3 regions of the Corallincola holothuriorum genome follow, and region 2 is predicted to be linked to each of the others. Evidence: predicted binding sites of a transcription regulator. Region 2 holds the regulator's gene; each other region holds the start of a gene.
The links. The regulator LexA, encoded in region 2, represses DNA repair genes until DNA is damaged. The targets are predictions, from matches to a motif close to TACTGTATNNNNATACAGTA.
Positions count from the first base shown of each region.

Region 1: a site for LexA is predicted at 1,421-1,440, ahead of imuA (translesion DNA synthesis-associated protein ImuA). Genes of this name have one in related genera too.
Region 3: a site for LexA is predicted at 2,103-2,122, ahead of dinB (DNA polymerase IV). Genes of this name have one in related genera too.

Region 1 is NZ_QPID01000003.1:7,121-10,403, reverse strand. It holds gene DU002_RS05635 (Y-family DNA polymerase) at 1-698, opposite strand, end outside; gene imuA (translesion DNA synthesis-associated protein ImuA) at 701-1,405, opposite strand; gene DU002_RS05625 (multiheme c-type cytochrome) at 1,663-3,126, shown strand; gene DU002_RS05620 (NapC/NirT family cytochrome c) at 3,197-3,283, shown strand, end outside.
Region 2 is NZ_QPID01000003.1:386,994-390,276, reverse strand. It holds gene coxB (cytochrome c oxidase subunit II) at 1-850, opposite strand, end outside; gene DU002_RS07295 (hypothetical protein) at 1,254-1,781, opposite strand; gene lexA (transcriptional repressor LexA) at 1,778-2,410, opposite strand; gene DU002_RS07285 (MlaE family ABC transporter permease) at 2,603-3,283, shown strand, end outside.
Region 3 is NZ_QPID01000007.1:57,209-60,491, reverse strand. It holds gene nqrF (NADH:ubiquinone reductase (Na(+)-transporting) subunit F) at 1-728, shown strand, start outside; gene DU002_RS12250 (FAD:protein FMN transferase) at 735-1,775, shown strand; gene nqrM ((Na+)-NQR maturation NqrM) at 1,780-2,004, shown strand; gene dinB (DNA polymerase IV) at 2,140-3,213, shown strand.

The DNA.
Region 1 (3,283 bases), 380 kb from region 2:
ACCTTAAACGAGGGCATTAAACGCCCCTGCAGTTCAAGGATCCAACAGAGCAAGGGCGCGCCCAAGCGACGTCGGATCTCCGCCACTGGCAGCGCTAGCAGTTGTGATAACGTTTGCAGTCCTAAGCCCGATAACCCTTGCAGCTGCAAAGGGGTAAAAGGCAAGCTCTCGACGCCAAGATCACCGAGACGTTTAGCTGTTTTTTTAGCATCAAGTGATGACCAGTTAGCGCCTGCCTGCGCCAAGGTGATCGCTGCCCGCGGTGTCTTAGCGATAGCGTACTGCCAACTAAGATCTTGGGTTAATAAGCTACGCTTTAACTGACCAAGATAACCCTCTACGCCGCCAAACAGACGCAACATACTGCCCACTTCCAGCAGTAAGCTGTGGGGCGGAAATAACAGAATGCGGGAAGCAAAATCCCCCGCCCATAGCGCCATGGCATGCAATGCTGTGGCTGACAATTGCGCAACATCGCCCTCAACCAGCTGATCTTCAGCTAATAAAGTGATGTCATCGGTCAATGCCAACAAGGTCGCCAGAGACATACCAGGCCGTACCCCCAACACCACAGCTTGCTGATTGCTCTGCAGTACCCGTTGCTGCCGATCCAACAAGACCACAACACCAGACGTCTCATGGCTGCGACAGCACCAATCAAGCGCTAAGCGGGGGAAATCTAACGCTAACCAGAGCATGCTTACGCCCGCCAAGGGCCGACAATGACACTGTCAGTCTCTGCTGCCGGTAAACTGAACTTGTCAGCCAGCGAAAGTGGAAAAGGCGATAACGGCCACCCACCACGACGTTTAAACAGCTCTACTAGCAACTGGCTATTACTATGACTTTCTAACCATAGACGGGTAGGCGCTGGCGAGCTGAGATCTCTGACCGCTTGCTGCCTGATCCATTGGGGACGAAAAAGAAACAACGGGGTTTGCCCACGCTCCGCCGCCAACTGTAAACGGCGCAACTGGGACGTTTGGGGCTGCTGAGCAGGGTCGAGTAACCAGAGCAGCACCACACTACATGCTCCGGAGCTCAACGCTTGCTCTGCGCTCCAGAGCTGCGCCGACATATCTTCAACCCCAGCAATTACCAGTTGCTGCTCCACAGGCAAGCAAGCCTGCAGCAACCCTGGCGCATAAGGCACCATAGGCGGAGCGATCCACAACTGGAATTTGTCCACGGATGCCAGCGCTGCCATTGCCGGCAGCAGCAACTGTACTTCACCGATGCCGAGTCGCGGCAACAGCAGCTCCGTTACTTCCTGACGTCGCCACCCACCATCGAGCGCCTTGTCTAAGACCGCATAACCAGTGGCGAGTGATTCACAAGACGAAACACGTGGCGCGGCGCCCTGCCATAGCAAGCCAGAGTCAAAAAGTGGATCCAATAATGGCATAATCACCTTAAAATATACTGTATATGCATACAGTATATTTTAAGGTGATTGATTCGGCAAATAGCCGCTGGCAGAGGAAAATTGATCTATTACAACTGCACTCATCATTTAAACCCATACAAAGTGAGCTGATTAACATTTATCCAAAATCCATATTTAACATATGGATTTATTGTCTACTATTTGTTCACTTACATATCTGTCGGATACAGATGTTGTTGCCCAACCATCACGGATGCCGAGACGGACAGCAGACCATGAAAAACGGACGAATAGCACTACAGACCACCTTCTTTGCCACGCTGGTATTGCTTACCTGCAGCGCCCTCTTTAGCCTGGCTTACGCCGCCCCCAAAGCACAGATGCTGAAACCTTTTGCGTCGCTCAGTGACGAAAGCAAGCAGTGTGCTGCCTGCCATAAAGAGCAAAACCCCGCCCTGTACCAGCAATGGGGGCGATCTAAGCATTATGGTGCCAATATTGGATGTTTTGAGTGTCACCAAGCCGATCCCAATGATGCTGACGCCATCAAGCACGAAGGATTTGATATTGCAGTGATTGTATCGCCAAAAGATTGCGGGCAGTGCCACAACAAGGAAGTCGAAGAGTTTGCCGCCAGTCATCATGCCAAAGCGGGACAGATCATTGGCTCACTGGATAACTTTCTCGCCGAGGCGGTGGAGGGACAGTTGAGCTTTAACGGCCAATCCCCCGCAGCTGTCAGCGGTTGTTGGCAATGTCACGGCGCCGAAGTCAAAGTATTAGCTAACGGCGACCTTGATCCAACCACCTGGCCCAACACAGGTATTGGCAGACTCAATCCTGATGGCTCAGTTGGTGCTTGTAGCGCCTGCCACCAGCGTCACGAGTTCTCCATGGTTCAGGCCCGTCGCCCTGAAGCCTGCGGAAAGTGTCACCTAGGGCCAGACCATCCGCAAAAAGAGATCTACGAAGAATCCAAGCACGGCATTAATTTCTTTGCCAACGTTGAGCATATGAATCTGGGTTCAGCGAAATGGATAGTTGGCGAAGATTATGATGCAGCCCCCACATGTGCCACTTGCCATATGTCAGCCACTCGCGAGCTACCTTTAACTCATGACGTCGGCGCTCGTATTAGTTGGACATTACGCCCTGCAATTTCGGAAAAAGTCGACGCGAAAGCGATTGCTCAAGGCAAGCAAGTGAAGCCTTGGGAAGAGCGCCGTGCTGATATGAAGAACGTGTGTAGTGCCTGCCACACCAGTGGCTGGATCGAGAACTTCTATACTCAGTTCGATAATTTAGTGGTGCTGTATAACGAGAAGTTCGCCCGTCCGGGTAAATCTATGATGGATCTGCTGACGAAGAATGAGATGTTAACCGAAGTCCAGTTCGATGAAGAGATTGAGTGGACTTGGTTCTACCTCTGGCACCATGAAGGTCGCCGCGCTCGCCATGGTGCAGCAATGATGGCACCTGATTACGTGCAGTGGCACGGCATGTTTGAAGTGGCTGAACGCTTCTACGTTGAGATGGTACCTCAATACCTGGAAGTGGTAGAGAAAGCAGAGCATGCAGGCAAGAAAGAGCAAGCAGCAGAAGCGCGAAAACTGCTCGACGAGATCTTATCCAGACCTGAACACGCTTGGTTCTCGGGCAAAGAGCCTGCAGATATCAAACAAAAGCGCCAAGAAGCACAGAAGGCTTTTAAACAGCGCTACCAAAGCGAGAGCAAATAAGTAGCACCTAGCATTGCGGATCAGCTTGAATGAAAGCTGATCCGCTTTTTACCTATCAGCAAGGATTTTTATGAACCAGCATAGAAAGCCCAGCCGATTATGGAAGCAAACCCGCAGCCGTTGGCTATTAGGGATCCCTATCGGTGGTTTCATCGCG
Region 2 (3,283 bases):
CATTCGGTTGATGGCAAGCCGCACAAGAGGTCATATACACTTGCTCGCCTTCAGCCATTAACTCTTCCATGCTCATACTCATCGCCAGCAGTTTTTGCTCTTCCGCTTTCGCTTCGGCTTGGGTGGTTTTCAATGTGGCCAACCAAGTGTTGTATTCTGCTTCCGACTTGGCGACCACAACGATCGGCATAAAGCCATGGTCTTTCCCGCACAGTTCCGCGCACTGCCCTCGGTATGTGCCGGCTTCGTCAATTCTGGTCCACGCTTCATTAATGAAACCTGGATTAGCGTCTTTTTTCACCGCAAAAGCGGGCACCCACCAACTGTGAATAACGTCGTCGGAAGTCATTAAGAAACGCACTTTCTTACCGATAGGCAGGACTAGGGGGCGGTCCACCTCAAGTAGATAGTTTTCAGTTTTGGCGAGTTTGTTTTCGATCTCGGCACGGGGTGTCGCCAACAGGCTATAGAACTCAACGTCATCATCCAGATACTTGTAGTGCCACTTCCATTGCGAGCCCGTCACCAAAATGGTGACATCCGCTTCCGTGGTATCTTCCATATTGATCAACACTTGCGTTGCTGGCACCGCCATCCCAACCAAAATAAGCAGTGGTAGTGCAGTCCAAAGGATCTCGACCTTGGTACTTTCATGAAACTGCGCCGGTTTCACTCCCTTGGACTTGCGATGATGAATGATTGACCAAAACATCACACCGAAGACAAGCACGCCAATGACGCAGCAGATGTAGAAGATGGTCATGTGGAGCTGGTAGACGTCCTGACTAATGGCTGTCACACCCTGAGTCATATTTAGCGGCATCTCCTCGGCGGAGATAAATGACGGCAATAGGGCGCCAGCCCCCGCCGCGACGCGTGTGGCTATCCGTATCAAGAGGCTTCTCCTCGCACTTACAAAAAACACCTGTTCGACAGGCGCTTACCCCAAAACCCCAGTAGCCACTACAGACCGCATATTTAAATTTTTATAGGCGCGGTCGCAGCTATCAGGCCTTGATTAAGAATCGTTCACGATTAGCGATACGTCTAAAAATTAATCAAAAAACTTGAGCAAGTTAGCAAACTGCCCAACTGTTTGCGGGTTAAATCACATCCAAATGGTGATATTTAGCCTGACGAGTGATTAAGTCTGTGCAACTAGAGTTAGCAGCTAATGTGTTAGGAGGTTTTTCAAAGGTACAAAAAAAGCCGCCTTGCGGCGGCTTCGGAAAGTACATTGAAACTGTGGGGGATCAATGGACCAACACACTGGCGATCATCTCACTTGATGATGTTGCTGACGGCCATGCTCGTGCCGTCCGGCAATGATTATGTTGTCGATGAAACAACACACTATTCGTTTCATAACATGCTGCTTCGGCCGTTAGTGCCTGCCACTGCGCTTCGGAAAGTAGATCAGTCCAGCCGATAACCAAGCCACAAGTGGTAGAGCCTAAGCCTTGAGTCACGGCACACATCACACCTTGCTCATCTTTGGGGTGGACTTGCAACAGTCGCTCGGCGCACACACCATTTTCCACCAACCAACGCGTCACCTGCTTATCAGGGGCAGCCACCAATACAACCCATTTATTGGCTTGTTGACTACGTTTGATTGTCTCTAACAGTGCTGATTGCTGGCCTTCAACCGGCACAATCTGCGCTCGCGATTGCCACTTATTTTGCGGGCGGCGGTTGCCCGTTAGCTTTGGCTGCGGTGCAGCTACCAATGAGCCAGTCATTTGGCGAGTATGCAAATTCATTGTCTCAAATGGGTTCATAACCACTCTCCATTACGAATGATACCAACAGCCAACCCTTCAATGGCCAGGTTCTCTACACCCAGATCGACTTTAATCGGGCTGTAGGCTTCATTTTCAGCATGCAACAGCACATCTTTGCCATTTTTTTCAAAACGCTTAACTGTCACCTCATCATCACCCACCCGAGCGACTACCACCTGCCCATTCTGCGCCGTCGCAGTCTTGTGCACTGCCAGCAGGTCGCCTTCGAGGATCCCAATATCCTTCATACTGTCACCGTGTACTCGCAGTAAGAAGTCTGCAGATGGCCGAAACATGGCTGGATCGACTTTGTAATGCGCCTCAACATGTTCTTGCGCCAAGATAGGCGTACCGGCAGCCACTTGACCAATCAGAGGTAAGCCATCATCGTTTGCAGCCGCTTCATCATCCGCCTGTGGGATCACGCGAATACCCCGTGATGTTCCCGCCAAGATCTCTATTAAACCTTTTTTGGCCAGTGCTTTGAGGTGCTCTTCCGCGGCATTAGCAGACTTAAATCCCAATCGGCGTGCAATTTCCGCACGAGTTGGCGGCATGCCTGTCGCTTCAATATTGTCTTTAATCAACGCAAGAATTTCAGCTTGCCGTGGTGTTAATGGGCGCATAAAGATACCTGTGATTGCATACAGTATACTGTGAGTATATACAGGTATTTATTCATGACAAGTATCACTGCTGTTTTTTTGATCACTGTTTTATGTGACATTAATAACTTGATTCGCTTTGAATTTTGCAGAAATAGTGGATCTGCGGCAGACTCAAGGACATTACGTAGGGCTTTTCAAGGTGAAAGTGACGTGCATGAGCTGAACATCAGGCGAACTGATGACGGTACTGGCTGGCTGTTAGAGTTGACAGGTGACTGGGTATTACGCCGTGGCGATCATCGGGTTGACGATCTACTACAAGCCCTAAAATCAAAAGTCACTCCAGATGAAACGCTCATATTCGTCGACGCCGACATTGGCCGCTGGAACAGTGCGCTGGTGGTGCTTATTCGCCGTGTAAGTGAATATGCAAAAGCGCATCGACTGCATGTAGATGTCAGCCGCCTACCTCAAGGCGCACAGCAGCTTCTGGCGCTGGCAGAGTCACAATCTAATGCGGCCAATAGACCAAACCAAACAACTTACCAGCCGACCTTTGCTGAGCGCATAGGTAACTCGGTCTTGGCGAGCTGGGAAAATATCTTAGTCAGTTTCAGTTTCATCGGCGCGCTGATCAGCGCCGTTGGCAAACTCTGCGTCGGCAAAGCCGAGATACGTGCCAAGGACGTGTACGACTGTATGCATGACGCTGGTCCCGCTGCCTTTGGCATTGTCGCCTTAATCAGCATCCTGATCGGCATGATCTTAGCCTTCGTTGGCGCCGTGCAGTTACAACAGTTCGGCGCATCTATCTTCGTCGCCTCTCTTGTTGCGCTGGGTATGGCACGTGAAATGGGCGCGATGATGACAGCGATTATTATGGCGGGCCGC
Region 3 (3,283 bases), on a different contig from region 2:
ATATTCAGATCGAAGCCCCTGCACACCACGTGAAGTACAAAGACTTCGAAGTGGATGAAGAGTATCGTGGTGACTGGGAGCGTTTTGGCTTCTTCAACCTCGAATCTAAGGTTGATGAAGAGACCATCCGCGCCTATTCAATGGCGAACTATCCGGAAGAGTTTGGCATCATTATGCTAAACGTGCGTATTGCTACGCCACCGCCAAATAACCCAAGTGCGCCGTGCGGTAAGATGTCATCATTCATCTTTAACTTGAAAGCGGGTGATAAGGTCACTATTTCAGGTCCATTTGGTGAGTTCTTCGCTAAAGAGACTGAGAACGAAATGGTATTTGTTGGTGGTGGTGCGGGTATGGCACCTATGCGCAGCCATATCTTCGATCAGCTACGTCGCCTTGATTCAAAGCGCAAGATGAGCTTCTGGTATGGTGCTCGCTCTAAGCGCGAAATGTTCTATGTGGAAGATTTCGATATGCTGCAGAAAGAGCATCCGAATTTCCAGTGGCATGTCGCTCTGTCAGATCCGCAGCCTGAAGATAATTGGGATGGGTATACAGGTTTTATTCATAACGTATTGTTTGAAAATTACCTGCGAGACCATGAAGCCCCTGAAGATTGTGAGTATTACATGTGTGGTCCTCCAGTGATGAATGCTGCTGTGATTAACATGCTCAAAGATCTGGGTGTTGAGGATGAAAATATCCTGCTTGATGATTTTGGTGGTTAAATAGGAATGCCTATTCAATCACTAACAAAATGGCTGGCCCTGTTTGGGCTGGCCTTTTTTATCTCAGCTTGCGGTCCAAGTCATACGCCACCTGAAGCGGTGCGTTTGGCTGGCAGTACCATGGGCACCTTTTACCACATCACTTTGGTCGTGGATAACCCGCTCCAGGATACCGCTGCGTTACAGAAGCAGATCGATCAGCGCCTTGAGTTAGTTAACGATCAGATGTCGACCTATCGGCAAGACTCTGAGCTGAGTCGATTCAATCAGTACCGGGGACTCCAGCCATTCACTGTATCTGCAGCCACAAGCGAGGTGGTGAAGGAAGCATTGCGCCTTGGTGAACAGACCAAGGGAGCGCTAGACGTCACCATTGGTCCGTTGGTCAATCTGTGGGGGTTTGGCCCCCAGGCCAGACCCGAAGAGACGCCAACTGCTGCTGAAATCGCAGAGGCGAAAGCGCGAATGGGTTATCAGCAGTTAACCGTGACCGCAGCACTCTCACTGCAAAAATCGGCAGTGGATCTCTATGTTGATCTATCCGCTATCGCTAAAGGCTATGGTGTGGATAGCGTTGCTGACCTGCTTGATAGCTTGGGTTATAGAAACTACTTGGTTGAGGTGGGTGGCGAGTTACGTACCCGTGGCCATAATCTGCAAGGTAACAAGTGGCGTATTGCCGTTGAAAAGCCTGATACCCAGTCACGTATGGTACAACGTATCATCGAGCCGGGTGATAATGCGGTTGCTACGTCTGGTGACTATCGAAACTATTTTGAAGACGGTGGTATCCGTTATTCTCATACCATCGATCCCGAAACTGGCCACCCGATTAATCATCGTTTGGTCTCGGCGACAGTGATCGCTTCAAGTTGTATGACCGCAGATGGGTTGGCTACGGCTTTGATGGTGATGGGGCCAGAAAAAGGTCGTTTGTTTGCCGAGCAGCATCAGTTACCCGTATTGATGATCGTAAAGACGGATGATGGCTTTGTGGAGTACACTAGCCCAAATTTTGAGCAGTACTTGGCGTCCCAAGGATCTTAGTATTATGACTGTGTTTTTACTTACCTTTGGCTTGTTATTAACCGTTGTTGCAGCAATGGCCATTGGTTACCTATTGCAACGTAAGAAGATCGCTGGCAGTTGTGGTGGTATCGCAGCTTTGGGGATGGATAAAGTCTGTGATTGCCCTGAGCCCTGTGAGAAGCGCAGGAAGCGGGAAGCGAAAGAGGAACGACGTCGCGAAATGCTCGAGAAGCACCGGATTATCTAATAGCGATTAATAGCTGTTCGATTAAAGCACCTGCGGGTGCTTTTTTATTTTTAATAGTTTTTATATTGCGCACTGGAGTAAACCTAGACTAACCATTATACTGTTTTTATATACAGTGCTCAGTGTTTAAATGAGATGGCGAAGTCAACACTGCAAAGAAAGATCATTCATATCGATATGGATTGTTTTTATGCCGCCGTTGAGATGCGAGATAATCCGCAATGGCGAGATAAGCCGATAGCGGTTGGTGGTCAATCTGATCGCCGAGGGGTGATCGCCACTTGTAACTATAGCGCCCGTCGCTTTGGTGTGCGCTCTGCGATGGCCACGGCGACGGCATTACGTCAGTGTCCTAATCTGATTCTGGTAAAGCCTCGTTTTGATGCCTATAAGTCGGTTTCCCGGCATATCCAGAGTATCTTTCAACGTTATACCAACCTTATCGAGCCTTTATCTCTGGATGAGGCTTATTTAGATGTGACTCATTGCCAAGCACACCATGGCAGTGCGACGCTGATTGCTGAAGCTATCCGCACTGAGATCGTCAATGAAACGGGGTTAACAGCCTCGGCCGGAGTTGCTCCTAATAAATTTATTGCCAAAATAGCCAGCGACGAGAACAAGCCCAATGGCATCTGTATTGTTCCACCTGATGGGGTGGAGGCGTTTGTTGCAGCGTTGCCGTTGCGCAAGATCCCTGGAGTCGGGCCGGTAACCGAGCAACGGTTGGCAGATATGGGGTTGAGAACCACGGCGGATTGTCGAGAAAAAAGCGTGGATGAAATAGTGCAGCTAGTCGGTCGATTTGGCGAAGCTTTATGGCAAAGAAGCTTTGGTATAGATAACCGTCCGGTGGATGGAACTCATGTGCGTCGCTCAGTCGGTGTCGAAACAACATTGAGTAAAGATATATCTACTTTTCAACAGTGTCAGGAGGTTGCAGCTAATCTGCTACCTGAACTGCTACAACGCTTAGATAAACATGATCCCAAACGCCAGATCCATAAACAGGGTGTGAAGCTAAAGTTTGATGACTTTCAACAAACCACGGTTGAACAAACCACGTCGCAAGTGAGACAGAGCTTGTATCTTGATCTACTGAAGAAGGCTTATGCACGGGCTGAAGGCAGAGGGATCCGTTTAGTGGGGCTCAATATTGGTTTACCGGAAGTGAAAGAAGGTGCCAAACAGTTACAGTTTGAGTGGTGATGCCGGTGGCTTTGTATGCCTTAACTATTAATAGGGCTGGGAATAATCCAAGCCCTATTTGTGTGCCTTA